Regions from separate parts of the Arthrobacter sp. Soc17.1.1.1 genome, predicted to be linked through region 1. Evidence: riboswitches for the same ligand, from Rfam matches in the RefSeq annotation. Region 1 holds a riboswitch; the other holds the start of a gene.
The links. A riboswitch is a leader RNA that binds a small molecule or an ion and turns the genes downstream of it on or off. The one in region 1 is predicted to bind S-adenosylmethionine.

Region 1 (7,821 bases):
TCCGAGAACCGGAAGGAGGAGGGACTGATCGGGGACCTGTCGGTCCGCGACAACCTGATCCTCGCGATGCAGGCCGGCAAGGGCTGGTGGCGGCGCGTCCCCCGCGCCACCCAGGACGAGCTGGCCGAGCGGTTCATCAGGGCCCTCGACATCCGCCCGTCCAACCGGGACTCGCTCATCCGGGACCTCAGCGGCGGCAACCAGCAGAAGGTGCTGCTCGCCCGCTGGCTCATCACCGAGCCGAAGCTGCTCATCCTCGACGAGCCGACCCGGGGCATCGACATCGGCGCCAAGACGCAGATCCAGAAGCTCATCAGCAACCTCGCAGCCGACGGCATGTCCGTCATCTTCATCTCGGCCGAACTCGAGGAAGTACTGCGCCTCAGCGACCACATCGCCATCCTCAAGGACCGGCAGATGGTGGCCGACATTCCCAACGACGGAGTCACCATGGAAGACGTCATGACGGTCATCGCGGGAACGAACCCATGAGCGCGCTGCTGAAGCACCGCCTCACCTGGCCCGTCCTCGCGCTGGTCCTGCTGCTCCTGCTCAACCAGCTCTTCCGCGCGGACTTCCTCTCGGTCCGTGTCCAGGACGGCCACCTGTACGGGAGCCTGATCGACATCCTCCGCAACGGGGCCCCGACCATCCTGATCGCGCTCGGCATGACCCTCGTCATCGCCTCCCGCGGCATCGACCTCTCCGTGGGGGCGGTCGCGGCCATCGCCGGCGCCGTCTCCTGCATGTACATCTACAGCTCCCCCGATCCCACCTCCCTGCAGACCGCGGCCACCGGTGTGGCGATCGCCGTCGTCGCCGGGCTCCTCCTCGGGGCGTGGAACGGGTTCCTGGTCTCGGTCATCGGGATCCAGCCGATCATCGCCACGCTCGTCCTCATGACCGCCGGCCGGGGGCTCGCCCAGCTGGTCACCGACGGGCAGATCATCTCCGTCTCCAACGACTCCTACCAGGCGATCGGCGCCGGCTTCTTCCTGGGCCTGCCCATCTCGATCCTCATCGCGGCGGCCGCCTTCGGTGCCGCCGGGCTGCTCACGCGCCGCACGGCCCTCGGCACGCTCATCGAGGCCGTGGGCATCAACCCCGTGGCCAGCCGGCTCGCCGGCCTCGACGCCCGCACCATCACCTGGACCGTGTACATCTTCAGCGGACTGTGCGCGGCGGTCGCGGGCCTCATGATCAGCTCGAACGTCACCGCCGCCGACTCCAACAACGCCGGCCTCTACATCGAGATGGACGCCATCCTCGCCGTCGTGATCGGCGGCACCTCGCTGGCCGGTGGCCGCTACAGCCTCGTGGGCACGCTCGTCGGGGCGCTCATCATCCAGACCCTGACCACCACCGTCTACACGCTGGGCATCCCGCCCGAGGCGACCCTGGTGTTCAAGGCGCTCGTGGTGATCATCGTCTGCCTCCTGCAGTCCCCCAGGGCGCGCACCCTCTTCGGGCGACGCAGGCCCCCCGTCACCGCGCAGCCGCGGGTGGAGGTGGCCGCCTGATGTCCGTCCTCACCCGCACCTCCGCCCCGCTCGGCCGCTCCCGGATCGGCAGCCTGCAGAGCAAGGCACGGTACGCCCCCACGCTGGCGACCGTGGGCCTGTTCGTCGCGATGTTCGCCGTCGGCGCCGCCATGTACCCGGGGTTCCTGTCCGGGCAGGTCTTCCTGAACCTCCTCATCGACAACACCTTCCTGATCGTGCTCGCCGTCGGCATGACGTTCGTGATCCTCACCGGGGGCATCGACCTGTCGGTCGGCTCCGTCGTGGCGCTGTCCATGATGATCGCCGCCGCCCTCCTGCAGGCCGGCTGGAGCCCGGTCGCGGTGATCCTCCTCGTGCTCCTGACGGGGGCGACCTTCGGCCTCGCGATGGGCCTGGTCATCCAGGTCTTCGAGATCCAGCCGTTCATCGTGACCCTCGCCGGGCTGTTCCTGGCCCGCGGCCTCTGCTACGTCATCAGCGTCGACTCCATCACCGTGACCGACCCGTTCTTCACGTCCATGGCCCAGGCGAGGATCCCGCTGGCGGGGAAGCTGTTCGTCTCCCCCGGCGTCCTGATCGCCCTGCTCGTCGTCGCGGTCGCGTTCTACGTGCTGCACCAGACGCGCTTCGGCCGCACCGTGTACGCGATCGGCGGTGGGGAGTCCTCCGCGGTGCTCATGGGCCTCGCCGTCCCGCGCACCAAGGTGCTCGTGTACGGGATCAGCGGGGTGTGCTCCGCGATCGCCGGGATCCTGTTCTCGTTCTACAGCCTCTCCGGGTACAGCCTGGCCGCCACGGGGCTGGAGCTCGACGCGATCGCCGCGGTGGTGGTCGGCGGCACGCTGCTGACCGGCGGGTACGGGTACGTGCTCGGTTCCCTCGCGGGGGTGCTCGTCCTCGGTATCGTCCAGACGTTCATCTCCTACGAGGGCACGCTGAGCTCCTGGTGGACGCGCATCGTGATCGGCGCCCTGCTCCTCGCCTTCATCCTGCTGCAGAAGCTGTTCACCCGGAAGGTCGGACTCACCTGACGCGGCGGGCCCCCCGCTAGGCTGGGGCCCATGACGGTTCTCGTGTTCCTCGACCCCGACCACGACCACGGCAGGATCGCGGACGCCTCGCAGCCGCAGCTGATGATCTCCGATCTCGGCGCCACCCGCGGCGACGGCGTGTTCGAATCGATGCTCGCCGTCGACGGGACGCCCCGCAAGGAGCAGGCGCACCTGGCGCGGCTCGCGTCGTCGGCCGCGGCCCTCGACCTGGCCGTGCCGGGCGCCGACGCCTGGAGCCGCGCCATCCGCACCGCCCTCGGCGAGTTCGCGGGCGCCGAGCCGGGCCGGAGCAGCGCCGTCGTGAAGCTCGTGGCCACCCGGGGCGTGGAGGGCGCGGGACGGCCCACGGCGTGGGTGCAGGTGGCGCCCGTCCCCGCGGCCACTCTGGCGCAGCGCGAGGCCGGCCTGAGGGTCCTGTTCCTCGAGCGCGGGTACGACAGCACCGTGGCGCAGCGCGCGCCGTGGCTGCTCATGGGCGCCAAGACGCTGTCCTACGCCGTCAACATGGCCGCGATCCGCCACGCGAAGGCGTCCGGCGCCGACGACGTCATCTTCACCTCCTCCGACGGCAAGGTCCTCGAGGGGCCCACGTCCACCGTGCTGCTCGCCACCGTGCGCGACGGGCGGAAGACGCTCGTCACGCCGCAGCTCGAGAGTGGCATCCTGGCCGGCACCTCGCAGGCCGCGCTGTTCGCCGCGGCGAAGGAGGAGGGGTGGGACCTCGGGTACGGGCCGCTCGAACCGCACCACCTCCTCGACGCCGATGCCGTGTGGCTCATCTCGAGCATCCGGCTCCTCGCGCCGGTCCTCTCACTCGACGGGCAGGAGATCCGCACCTCCCCGGCCCTGACCGCGGAACTGACCGCTCTCGTGGACCGGTTCGTGTGAAGTCGGCCACACCCCGCGCCTGGACCCCCGGATTCCCGCGTCAAGCGGCGCAATATCCGTGATCCCGTTTTGACCGGACACTCCGTGCTGCCCTAGCGTTTTGCTCAAATCAAGAGTTCCAGCCATCGGCCCTGGCCGGCTGGACAGCAACCCTCTCCCGTAGTGGGGTGCTCCAGGTGAAGATTCGGCCGCCGGGTCCAGTCCCCCGGTTGGCAAGTACGGCGTCGTGCGGTCCTTCCCCGGTGTTCCGTCCGGTCCGGCCGCCACAGCGCGCACAGCCCAGAACAGCGAGCGTGTCACCCAGCAGCCAGCAGTCCTCCCGCCGGCCTCCGGCGTCCCAGCACCCCACCCAGCGCACCCGTTCCCGGGCCCGCCACCACGAAGGACACCATGAACCTCTCCCGTAAGGTCCTCACGGCACTGACCGTGCCCCTGCTCGCCCTGACGGTCTCCTGCGGCAGCTCCAGCAGCAGCGAACCCACCGAGACCACCGACGCCCTGGCCGGCAGCGACCAGCAGTCGCTGGACCAGTACACCACCGAGACCACCACCCCGGTCGAGGAGATCGATCCGGCGAACCTCGGCCTCATCACGGACGGGACGCTGCGCGTCGGCACCCTCTCCGACGCCCCGCCGAACATCTTCATCGAGAACGGTGTCTTCACCGGCTACGACAACGAACTGCTCCGCGCCATCGGCGACAAGCTCGGCCTCGAGGTCGAGTTCGCGTCCACCGACTTCTCCGCGCTCCTCGCGCAGGTGCAGAACAAGCAGTTCGACGTCGGCTCCTCCTCGATCTCCACCACGGCGGCACGCCGCGAGAACGTCGGCTTCACCAACGGGTACGACTTCGGCTACATGGCCGTCGTCACGAAGAACGGCTCCTCGGTCACCGGGTTCGACTCCCTGTCCGAGGGCACGCGCATCGGCGTGGTCCAGGGCACCGTCCAGGACGACTACGTCACCAACACCCTCGGCCTCGAGCCCGTCCGGTTCGCGGACTACAACACCGTCTACGCCAACGTGAAGAACGGCCAGGTGGACGCCTGGGTGGCACCGTCGCAGCAGGCCACGGGCCAGGTGAAGGAGGGCGACGACACCACGATCGCCGAGACCATCATCAACACCGAGAACTTCACGGCCTACGCCGTGAACAGCGAGAACCAGCCGCTCATCGACGCCCTCAACGCCGGCCTCGACGCCGTGATCGCCGACGGCACGTGGACCGAACTCACCAAGGAGTGGTACCCGGACCGCGAGATGCCCACCGACTGGAAGCCCGGCAGCAAAGCCGTGGAAGTAAAGTAGCGGTCCCTGCATGAATGCCTTTGAACAGCTCGCGCAGACCTTCTTCGACTGGGGGGCGATGGCCGCCGTCCTGCCGGAGCTCCTCACGGTGGGTCTGCGGAACACCCTGATCCTGGCCCTGGCCTCCGGCATCATCGGGACGATCCTCGGCATGGTCCTCGCGATCATGGGGATCTCCCGCAACCGGCTGCTGCGGTGGGTGGCCCGCATCTACACGGACATCTTCCGCGGCGTGCCCGCCGTCGTGATCATCCTGCTCATCGGCATCGGGCTCAGCCCGATCTACCGCCAGCTCACCGGCAGCACGAGCCCGTTCCCGATGGGGATCCTCGCGCTCTCGCTCATGGCGGCGGCCTACATCGGCGAGATCTTCCGCTCCGGCATCCAGAGCGTGGAGAAGGGGCAGCTGGAGGCCTCGCGCGCGCTGGGCTTCAGCTACCGCTCGTCGATGCAGCTCGTGGTGGTCCCCCAGGGCGTGCGGCGCGTGCTGCCCGCCCTGGTGAACCAGTTCATCGCGCTCATCAAGGAGTCCTCGCTGGTGTACTTCCTGGGACTGCTCTCGAGCGAGCGCGAGCTGTTCAGGATCGGCAACGACGCGGCGAGCACCACCGGCAACCTGTCACCGCTCATCGCGTCCGCGGTCCTGTACCTGTGCCTCACCATCCCGCTGACGCACCTGGTCAACTACATCGACAACCGGCTCCGCGTGGGCAAGAAGCAGAAGCCCGAGCCGGACGAACTGGCCGCGAAGATCGGTGAAGGAGCCAAGGCGTGAAGATCCAGGAATCCGGCACCCTGACAGGGCGGGACCTGCACCTGTCCTTCGGGTCCAACCACGTGCTGCGCGGCATCGACCTGCACGTGGACCAGGGCACGACGGCGTCCGTCATCGGCCCGTCCGGCTCCGGGAAGTCCACCCTGCTGCGGGTCCTGAACCGGCTGATCGAACCCGACCAGGGCGACATCCTCCTGGACGGCCGGTCGGTGCTCAAGGACAACCCGGACGAGCTGCGCCGGCGCATCGGCATGGTGTTCCAGCAGTTCAACCTCTTCCCGCACAAGACGGTGCTGGACAACGTCTCGCTGGCCCTCCGGAAGCTCCGGAGGATGTCCGCCGACGAGGCCCGGGACAAGGCCCTCGCGCAACTGGACCTCGTGGGCCTGAAGCACAAGGCCGACGTCCGGCCCGGCAACCTCTCCGGCGGGCAGCAGCAGCGCGTCGCGATCGCCCGGGCGCTGGCCATGGACCCCGAGGTGATGTTCTTCGACGAGGCCACCTCGGCCCTGGACCCGGAACTCGTGAAGGGCGTCCTCGCGCTCATGGCGGATCTCGCGGCCGGCGGCATGACCATGGTGGTCGTCACCCACGAGATGGGTTTCTCGCGCAATGTCTCGGACACCGTGACGTTCATGGACGGCGGTGTGGTGGTCGAGACCGGAGCGCCGGCCGCGATCTTCGACGACCCGCAGACGCCGCGCCTGAGGTCGTTCCTCTCGGACGTCCTCTAGCACCTGCGTCGGTTCCACCACGGGGGTCCGCTTCGGCGGGCCCCCGTTCGCGTCTGCCGCGGATCGCGCCCGGGACACCGGGTGCTCCGCGAACCGCGGCCCGGGCCGCCCTGACCGCCCTGACCGCCCTGACCGCCCGGTCAGGACAGCAGGAAGCTCCACGTCCCGGCCAGCACGGCCGCCGTCACCGCGCCCGCGGCGATGAGCAGCCCGACGACGGCGACGACGGCGTCGAGGCCCGAGAAGGTGCTCGTCCGGGCCCAGGTGCGGGTCCCGCCGCCGAAGCCGCGCGCCTCCATCGCCGTCGCGAGCCGGGTGGCCCGTCGGATGGCCTGCACGATCAGTCCGAAGGACTGCCCCAGCAGGTTCCGGACGCGGGCGGGGAAGGACCCGTCCGAGCCGACACCGCGGGCGTGCCGCGCCAGGCCGAGGGTCTCCCACTGCTCCACGAGGAGGCCCACGAGCCGCAGCGCCGCCAGCCCGCCGAGCACGAAGCGGTGCGGCAGGTGCAGCTTCTGCGCGAGGGCGTCGGCGAGGTCCGTGGGGTCCGTGGTGAGGAGGATGAAGATGCCCGGCAGCGCCAGGCCCAGTCCCCTCAGCCCGACGGCGATGCCCGCGGCCACGGATCCCTCGGTGAACAGGAACGGCCCGACGTCGAGCAGGACCGCCCCGGTCTTCTCGGCGAGCAGGGCGGTCCCGTAGGCGCCGACCCCGGCGGCGACGAGGAGCGGCCAGATGCGCCGGGCGAGGCCTCCGACGCTGATGCCCAGCAGCGGCATGAGGGCGAGCTCGCACGCGAGGACCACTGCGGCGCTCACCCAGTCGATGCTGGCCAGGAGCGCCAGCGTGATCACCGCGGCGGCGAAGAGCTTGGACACCGGGTTGGCCCGCAGGAGCGCCCTCCCCGTGAGCACCGGGGTCAGGTAGTCGCCGCTCATCGGGCCACCAGCCGTCCTGCCCCGCCGGAGATGTGGAGGGTCGCGCCACCGAGGGCGGCGATGAACTCGGCGTCGTGCGTCACCGAGAGGACGGCCACGCCGTCGTCGACGAGTTCGCGCAGCAGGGTCACGAGTTCGGCCCAGGTCAGGGCGTCCTGGCCGAAGGTCGGCTCGTCGAGGATGAGGACGCGCGGGGCCGTGGCGAGCATCGTCGCCACGGACAGGCGCCGCTTCTCCCCGCCGGAGAGCGTGAACGGGTTCGCCTGCAGCAGGTGCGTGAGGCGCAGCCTCTCGGCCACCGACCCGATGCGCGCCGGATCCACGACCCCGCCCTGCCGCGGACCGAATGCGAGCTCGTCCGCGACGGTCGCGGTGAGGAACTGGTGCTCCGGTTCCTGGAACACGGTCCCGATGCGGCGGACCAGCTCCGCCGACCGCCACCGGAACGGGTCGCTGCCGGCCGGTCCCGCCAGGGCCGGTGCGGCGCGGAGGTGTCCGGCGCGCGGGCGCAGCAGTCCCCCCAGCGTCAGGGCCGCCGTCGACTTCCCGGCACCGTTGGGTCCGGTGATGCTCAGGGCTCCCCCGGACCGCACCTGCAGAGCGAGGCCGTCGACGGCGACCGGG
Region 2 (7,821 bases), 1.3 Mb from region 1:
AGGGCCGGGAGGATCAGCGCGGCCGGCCCCTGATTCCCGCCGATAGGGAACCAGCGCAGCGTGAAGGAGAAGACGATGAGCAGCGCGAACCCGATGATGAACGTCGGCGTGGCGGCGAAGACCACCTCGACGCCGGAGACGATCGACCGGATCCAGGGGGCGCGCTGCGCGGACAGGATCGCCACGACGAACGTGAGGGGCAGCGCGACGGCGACGGCGGCCGCCGCGAGTGCCGCCGTCGCGCCGATCTGCTGCCCGATGGCCTCCGAGACGGGCAGGCGCAGCCGATAGGACTGCCCGAGGTCGCCCTGCAGCAGGTTCCCGAGGTAGCTGCCGTACTGCACGAGGAAGGGCTGGTCGAGGAGGTAGTCGGCGCGGACCTGCGCCAGTGTCTCCGCGGTGGGCCGCGCGTCGGGCCCGCCGAGGATCAGCAGCGCGGTGTCGCCGGGGATCAGGTAGACGGCGAGGAAGGTCAGCGTCGCGGCTCCCCAGAGGACGCCGATGCCGATCGCGAGTCGCGTGAGGACGCGGCGGAGAACCGTCACCTACTCGGCCTTCCAGGCGTAGGTGAGCACGGGCACGGGGTGGGAGGTGTCCACGGCGACGTCGTGCAGGGTGTTCGCGTACGCGAACTGGCTCGGGTTCTCGTAGAGCGGCACGCCGGGCACGATCTCGAGCAGCCGGTGCTGCGCCTTCGAGTACGCCTCCTCGGCCACGGGCCCGTCGTCGGCCTCGCGGGCCGTGGAGAGCAGGGCGTCGAGCTCGGGGTCGTTGACGTAGGACGAGTTCTGGCCGATCCGCTCTCCGGTGATCTCGGAGGAGTGGTAGCGGATGAACAGGACGTCGGTGGTGTTGGTGTGCCAGACGCCGGCGAGGGCGTCGTAGTCGCCGGCGTAGCGGAGTTCGGTCAGCTGCGCCTGGGGGAGCTGGATGATCCGGAGGTCGAAGCCGACCTTGCGGGCCTCTCCCTGCAGCTGCACGAGCAGCGGGCTCGGCGTGGAACTCTCCACCGTGGGGACCTCGACCGTCAGCCGCTTCCCGTCCTTCGTGCGGAAGCCCTCGCCGTCACGCCCCGTCCACCCGGCGTCGTCGAGCAGCTGGTTCGCCCGCTCGGGGTCGTGGGTGAGGACGCCCTCGACCGTCGGGTCGTAGTACCTGCTCTCCTTGGACAGGAAGCCGTCGATCGGCGTGTAGGTGCCGAAGCCGAGGCTCTCCGTGACGGCCTTCGTGTCCACGGCGGCGGCGAACGCCTGCCGGACCGCGAGGTCGTCGAACGGTGCGCGGTTCAGGTTGAAGTTGAGGACGTACGGGTTGCCGGTCCGGGCGAGGTTCTCGTACGTGAAGTCCGGGTCGGCCTGCACGGCCGAGGCGTTCTGCGGCGCGAGGTTCTCCGTCAGGTCGTACTGGCCCGAGACGAGGGACTGGTGGCGGATGACGGGTTCGCTGACGAGGGTGACCTCGACGCCGTCGAGGTACGCGGCACCGTCACCGTCCAGCCACTCGGGTGCCCAGTCGTAGCCCTCCCGCTTCGTGTAGCTGATGCTCTGGCCCGGGCGGTAGTCGGCGACGGTGAAGGGCCCCGTGCCGATCGGCTTCTGGCACAGCGTCTCCGGTGACTCGGTGATGGCCTTGCCGGAGTTCATGCCGAGCCAGGACTGGGCGAGGGTGTAGAGGAAGGGGGTGTAGGGGTAGGCGAGGTGGGCCTCGAAGGTGTATTCGTCGATCACCGTGCCGTCGACGTACGGGGCGATGTACGCGGCGGCGAGGGGCGACTTCGTGGCGGGGTCCCTCATGTGCTCGAAGTTCTGCCCGAGGACCTCCGCGTTCCAGGGCGAGCCGTCACTGAAGGTGACTCCCTGCTTGAGGTGGAACGTGTAGGTCCTGCCGTCCTCCGAGACGTCCCAGGACTCGGCGAGATACGGCGCGATGTCCCCGTTCTCGTCCAGGGTCACCACGTTGTCGTAGATCAGGCGGCCGAGGAACTGCTGCTGCGTGGCAGAGATTCCGTGGCCGTCGAGGCAGCCCGGCTCGGCCGAGATGGACACGTCCAGCACGCCGCCGGGGATCGGCTCGCCAGCGGCGACGGAGGACGAGCCCGCCGGCCCGGCGCAGCCGGCCAGGAGTGCGAGGAGACCCACCGCAGAAAGGGCGGTGGCGTGTCCGGAGCGGTTTCGATTTCGGGCAGGGCGAATTACGGATGCATTCATGGGAATTCCTCAAGAGGCGTTCCGGCGCAGCGCAGAGCATAGTGCGACCGGAAGGGAATTGAAGGGCGAGTGAAAGGAGAAGGCGCGCCGAGGGCGCCTGGATCCTGCTAGGGGAGGGCGGTACAGCTCACGATGAGTGCCTTTCGGAGTGCTCTTGCCCGCACCGGACCAGCACTGTGTGCCGAGGAGAAGGCCGCTTCGTCATCCGAACCACCCAGGAACATGGGGTTGGCGCGCGGTCCAGTCGGAGCTTTACGACCGCGTCTCTTGAAGCTGGAACAACTATAGGCAGATATCCGGGGTGTCGACCAATAAAAAGAAATATGACACGGCGCGAATTGCCGAGGGCAGGACGGAATGTCGCGGGGCGCAATTCAGCGCAGGGTGACCGTGCCGTCGTCGAGGATCTGCCACCCGGGATTATGGGCGATCTCCCACACGATCCCGTTCGGGTCGCGCACGAGCCCGCGGAAGATGCCGCCGAAGGCGCTCTCCTGCGGCTCCTGGACAGCGGTGCCGCCTGCGCGCGTCATCGCAGCGACGACGGCGCGGACCTCCTCGGGGCCGTCGACGTTGTGGGACAGCACGATGCCCGACGGCACCGGTGCGGCATCGAGCCCGAGGTCCTGGGCGAACTTGCCGGCGAGGAACAGCCCGAGGAGCACTCCCGGGGCCACCTGGTAGAAGATCACCTCGTCGGGGACGTCGAGCGTCGGCGTCCACCCGAGGCCCCGGCTGTAGAAGGACCGCGCAGCGTCGAGGTCCTGCGCGGCGACGGTGACGAAGTGGAGGCGGGCGTCCATGGAGGGAGCCTACCGGTCCCGTCCCCCGGCGGAACCGTGAACGGTTCTGCCGGGGGACAGGGATCAGTGACTCAGAGGGAGCGGGTGCGTCTCGCGGTACAGCTGGATGTGGAGGGCGAGCTTCCGCTCCGCTTCACGGCGACGCTCGCACTGGCGTTTGAGGTCGGACTCGGACAGCGTGGGTGCGCCGCGCTGGATGCGTTCCGCCGAGGAAGGGGCGGTGGGAGGCAGACTCTCGGGCCGGGCCTCCGACTGTTCTGTGGTCATGGCGATGTCCTTCGCTGGGAAGGGCGCGACGAATGGTCCGACGGTGGTGGTCGACGCGCGCCTTCGTCGACCCCGGGCTCGTGTCGGCCCTCGAGTTCCGCAAGTGTGCACCGGATCGGAGCATCCCTCTAGGGTCTTTCGGCCCCACCGTTCGGCGGACGGGGGGCCGGCCGTCGAAACCTGCTGACGGCCGCCCGGGCGAGGTATACAGTGCCCTATGCGCGCTGAGCCTGTTGTGGAGATCGAGCGGACGTTCGACGTCGGGGACGACACCCCGCTCCCCGTACTCGAGGACGTCCCCGGGGTGGGAAGCGTGGATGCGCCGGTCGAGTTCCACCTCGAGGCCGAGTACTTCGACACGGAGGACCTGAGGCTGGCGTCACACCGGATCACGCTGCGGCGCCGGACCGGCGGCGAGGACGCCGGATGGCACCTGAAGCTGCCGGCCGGTCCCGACGAGCGCCACGAACACCACGCGCCGCTGGGCAGGACCTCGGTGGTGCCGAAGCCGCTCCTGAAACTGATCCGGGTTCACACGAGGGACCGCGTGCTGGTACCGGTCGCCCGGCTGGACACGCGGCGCGTCGTGCGGCGCCTGCGGGGTGAGGACGGGGTCCTCGCCGAGTTCATGGACGACCGCGTGCAGGCGGAGGCGCTCCTGCCCGAGCCGTCCAGCCTGCGCTGGCGGGAATGGGAGATCGAGCTGGTCGGGGGCTCCAGGGACATGCTGGACGCGGCGACGGGACTCGTCGCCGCCGCGGGCGTCCGTGCCGCCGCTCACCGATCCAAACTCGAGCGTGCACTCGCTACCGGCGTCACCACGGACGCGGTGACGGTAACGGAGCCCTCGCCGGAGGGCCCGGCAGGCGATGTCCTCATCGCCTACCTGCGCGAGCAGGTGGCCGCGCTGAAGCAGCAGGACCCGCAGGTGCGGATCGACGGCTCCGATGCCATCCACAGGATGAGGGTCGCCACCCGGCGCATCAGGTCGGTCCTCGCGACCTACCGGGCCCTGCTCGACGACGTCGAGGGCGTAGGGCGCCTCCGGGAAGACCTCAGGTGGCTCGCCGGGGTGCTCGGCGCGGCGCGGGACGCGCAGGTGATGCGTGCACGGCTCGAGCAGATGCTCGCCGACGAACCACCCGAACTGCTGCTCGGCCCGGTGCAGCGCAGGCTCGAGATCGAACTCGGAGGGGACTACCGGAGATTCCACACCCGGGTCGTCAAGACGCTCGACGGCGAACGGTACTTCCGCCTCCTGGACGCACTCGACGCCCTCGTCGCTGCGCCCGCGCTGACGCCCCGCGCAGCAGACCCCGCCGCTCAGGTGATCCCGGGCCTGATCAACCGGGACCTCAAGCGCCTGCGCAGGGCGGTCCGTGACGCGAGGAACCACCGCGCGGGGGTCGGCGACCATCCTGCGCTGCACGAGGCTCGGAAGGACGCCAAGCGGCTGCGGTACGCGGCGGAGGCAGCCTCACCGGTCGGCCGCAAGAAGATCGCCCGCATCGCGGAGGCGGCGCAGGCCCTGCAGAAAGTGCTCGGCGAGCACCAGGACAGCATGGTGACCCGGGACCTGCTGCGGCGGATCGGCGGCAAAGCGTTCCAGGAGGGTGAGAACGGCTTCACCTACGGCCGGCTGCACGCCCTGGAGCAGGCGGCAGCCCTCGACGCCGAAGCCCGATTCCGCCATGAATGGAAGTACATCCCCTCACCACTGCGAAAGAAGTAGTCGTGCGAGGACCCGGGCCGGCTACGACGGGTCGGACGCCCTCCGGACGACGAGGACCGGGCAGTGCGCGTGCGCCACGCAGGCGCTGCTGACGGATCCGAGCAGCAGACCCCGGAACGTGCCGTGGCCACGCCCGCCGATGACGAGGAGGGCGGCGTCATGGGAGACCCGCACGAGGGTCTTCACGGGGTGCCCGAACACCACCGCCTTCTCGAGCCCGAACGGGGGATTCTCCCCGAACGCGGCCGTGACGGCCTCGTCCAGCTGCTTACGGGCGACCTCCGTGTACTCGCTGCGACCGAGCGGGATGTAGGCGGGGTACTCGGCGGGGTCGTCCCACGCAGCGACGGCGCGGATACTCGCGTCGAAGGCGGGCGCCAGTTTCTCGGCGTAGCGCAGGGCGGCGATGGACGGCCCCGACCCGTCCACACCGACGACGATCTGGGCTGCGGGGGTGGGACTCATGGCGCTTCTCCCTCGGGTTGCGGAAACGTGAACCTGCTGAGAGCACCCTCCACGGAATCCGCCCGATGACCTAGGGGCCTTCGGCCCTACCCCCACGCGTGTCCGGTCTGCTAGCTCGTGCCTCAGCCGAGGATTGCGAGGGCCTGGGGGATGCTGTCGATGGTGATGTCCGTGCCCGCGGCGACGTCCTTCACTTCGCCGTCGATCTGGTAGGGGAGTGGCTTGAGCGTCGAGAAGCGGTACCGGGAGTAGCTGGGCTGGTCACCGAGGCCCTTCGTGGAGGCGCGCAGGGCGGTCAGGAGGATCTTCCATTTGGCCATGTGGGGGAAGATGACGACTTCGAACTTCCCGTCGGAGGGATGGTCGTCGGCCTCGCTGAGGGTGGCGTACTTCGCCATCTGGGAGATGTTCGCGAACACGAGGCTGTCGAATTTCCGGCGCTCGCCGTCGCTCTGCCGGATCTCGAAGGGCTTGAACTTCCGAAAGGTCCGGGCGACGGAGAACATCTCCTTGATGGCACCCTTGCTGCCCTTCTCGAGATCGATCGCCATGATCGGGGTCAGACCGAAGCCGATGTAGGAATGCGCGTGGACCGGCTCCGCGGCGGGCACGGCGTCCGTCCCGGCGATGCTGATGCGGAGCAGGTCGATCCTGCGCACCTGCCCCTCGACGATGGCCTCGCCGAGCGGCTTGCGTCCCGTGACGCGGCTGTGGTCGTTGGCGTTCCCGGCCGCCAGGACGGCGCAGACGACGTCCTCGGCTCCGCTGGCCATGGCACCGTTGACCACCTCGTTGTACCCGCCGTCACCGCTGACCGAGACGACCAGGGCGTTGCCGGACAGTGCGGCCTCACGGGCGAGATCGATGGCATGACCGGCATGGTCGGTGGGGGTGAGCAGCACCTCGGTGTCCGGCAGGGCCGGCACCAGTTCGTCCCGGAGTCCCTCGGCGAGTCTCGGCGCATCGCCCGTGCTGTTCGGGTTGAAGATGATCGTGATCGTGTCGAACCTGCGCGGTGATTCCATGGTGGCTACCTTCGGTGATGACTCTCGTGGGATGCGGCTGTTCCCAGCATAAGTAAGCCAACTTATTATAAGAAGTCGGGTGTCATCACGACTGCCCCTGCGGGGGCCGGGGGAGTGCGGCCCTCTTTTCACGGCTTCCCCACCCGGGAACAGCCGGCGCTAGAAATCCCGCTGAGCCGGTGCGGGACGCCCGGCTTCCACGAGCCCGGGCGTACCGGGATCGTGCGGTTGCGGGTCCGGCTCGTCCGGCCCCTGATCCATCCGGAACGGCGGGTACTCGTCGCGCAGGAGGAGTACATAGGCCATCACGCGATAGACCCAGCGGGAGATGCCCATGACGAAATCGAACAGCGGCCTGGGATACCGAGCGGTGAACAGCAAGGCGATCCCCGCGACGAGAGCAAGGAAGCCCAGCAGTGACGGGCCTGATGTCCTGACGACCTCGCCCGGATCGGCGCCCGCGTCGACCGCCCAGGACCAGCCGCCGGTCAGCACCGCGATGATGACAAGGTGCGGCAGTGCGAGGAGCCACCCCTTGATCAGCACCAGTCCTCGGTGCAGCCGCACCGGATACGGCACCTGGACGTCGGCGGGGTAGCCGTCGACGGGCGCCAGTGTGAACGGGGGATACTTGTCCGTCCCGAGGACCGACGCGTAGAACTGGACCCGCCAGCTCCACCGGAGGACGCCCACCGTGAAGGGGAAGAGCGTCGCCGGGTACCGGCCGGTGAAGAGGATGACGACGCCGGCGGCCAGGGTGCAGACCCAACAGGCGACCCACAGCAGCACCAGGATCACGGCATGGGGGATCGCCAGGAACCACTTCACGAGCCACAACCAGCGCGACAGCCCCGGCCGGACGTGGCCTGTCAGTCGTGCGGGGTGAGGCAGGACGTCCCGTGCGGGATCCCGGGCGTCGAGGCGGTGCCGCTCATCGGGCGCCATGGCCCGTCCGTGCCGGGAGGCGCTCAGCGAAGGATCCAGCCCTCGGCCGAGGCCGCTGGCTCCGATCAGCACCAGGGGGATCCCGACCAGGAGCAGCAGCGCCGCGGTCAGGAGCAGCGCCACCCCGATCGGGGCGAAGAGTGTCGAGCGGAAGCCCGCCTGCAGGTCCACCACTCCGGAACGACTGGCGTCGGCGTTCATCACCACCACCGCCCAGCTGCCTGAGCGCAGGTCGATCGTGACTTCCTGCATCCCCGTTCCCGACGAGGACGTCGTCCAGAAGTCCTGCTCCGCCGGTGGTGCCGGAACGCCGGATCCGGGGACGTCGCGGTACAGGGCGCGGAACGGGGTGGTCCGGAGATCCACCAGTTCCGTGT

Region 2: it holds a riboswitch for S-adenosylmethionine, as region 1 does, so the genes downstream of both, V6S67_RS09180 (ABC transporter substrate-binding protein) here and V6S67_RS15160 (ABC transporter substrate-binding protein) in region 1, are expected to answer to the same signal.

Annotation. Positions count from the first base shown of each region.
Region 1 is NZ_JBAJII010000001.1:3,286,132-3,293,952, forward strand. Features, by position in the region: gene V6S67_RS15140 (sugar ABC transporter ATP-binding protein) at 1-492, shown strand, start outside; gene V6S67_RS15145 (ABC transporter permease) at 489-1,520, shown strand; gene yjfF (galactofuranose ABC transporter, permease protein YjfF) at 1,520-2,533, shown strand; gene V6S67_RS15155 (aminodeoxychorismate lyase) at 2,564-3,442, shown strand; SAM riboswitch class IV at 3,550-3,667, shown strand; gene V6S67_RS15160 (ABC transporter substrate-binding protein) at 3,833-4,750, shown strand; gene V6S67_RS15165 (amino acid ABC transporter permease) at 4,761-5,525, shown strand; gene V6S67_RS15170 (amino acid ABC transporter ATP-binding protein) at 5,522-6,259, shown strand; gene V6S67_RS15175 (energy-coupling factor transporter transmembrane component T family protein) at 6,400-7,197, opposite strand; gene V6S67_RS15180 (ABC transporter ATP-binding protein) at 7,194-7,821, opposite strand, start outside.
Region 2 is NZ_JBAJII010000001.1:1,990,806-1,998,626, reverse strand. Features, by position in the region: gene V6S67_RS09185 (ABC transporter permease) at 1-545, opposite strand, end outside; gene V6S67_RS09180 (ABC transporter substrate-binding protein) at 546-2,138, opposite strand; SAM riboswitch class IV at 2,353-2,480, opposite strand; gene V6S67_RS09175 (VOC family protein) at 2,582-3,010, opposite strand; gene V6S67_RS09170 (hypothetical protein) at 3,074-3,277, opposite strand; gene V6S67_RS09165 (CYTH and CHAD domain-containing protein) at 3,495-5,009, shown strand; gene V6S67_RS09160 (universal stress protein) at 5,031-5,474, opposite strand; gene V6S67_RS09155 (diacylglycerol/lipid kinase family protein) at 5,597-6,499, opposite strand; gene V6S67_RS09150 (DUF4389 domain-containing protein) at 6,659-7,821, opposite strand, start outside.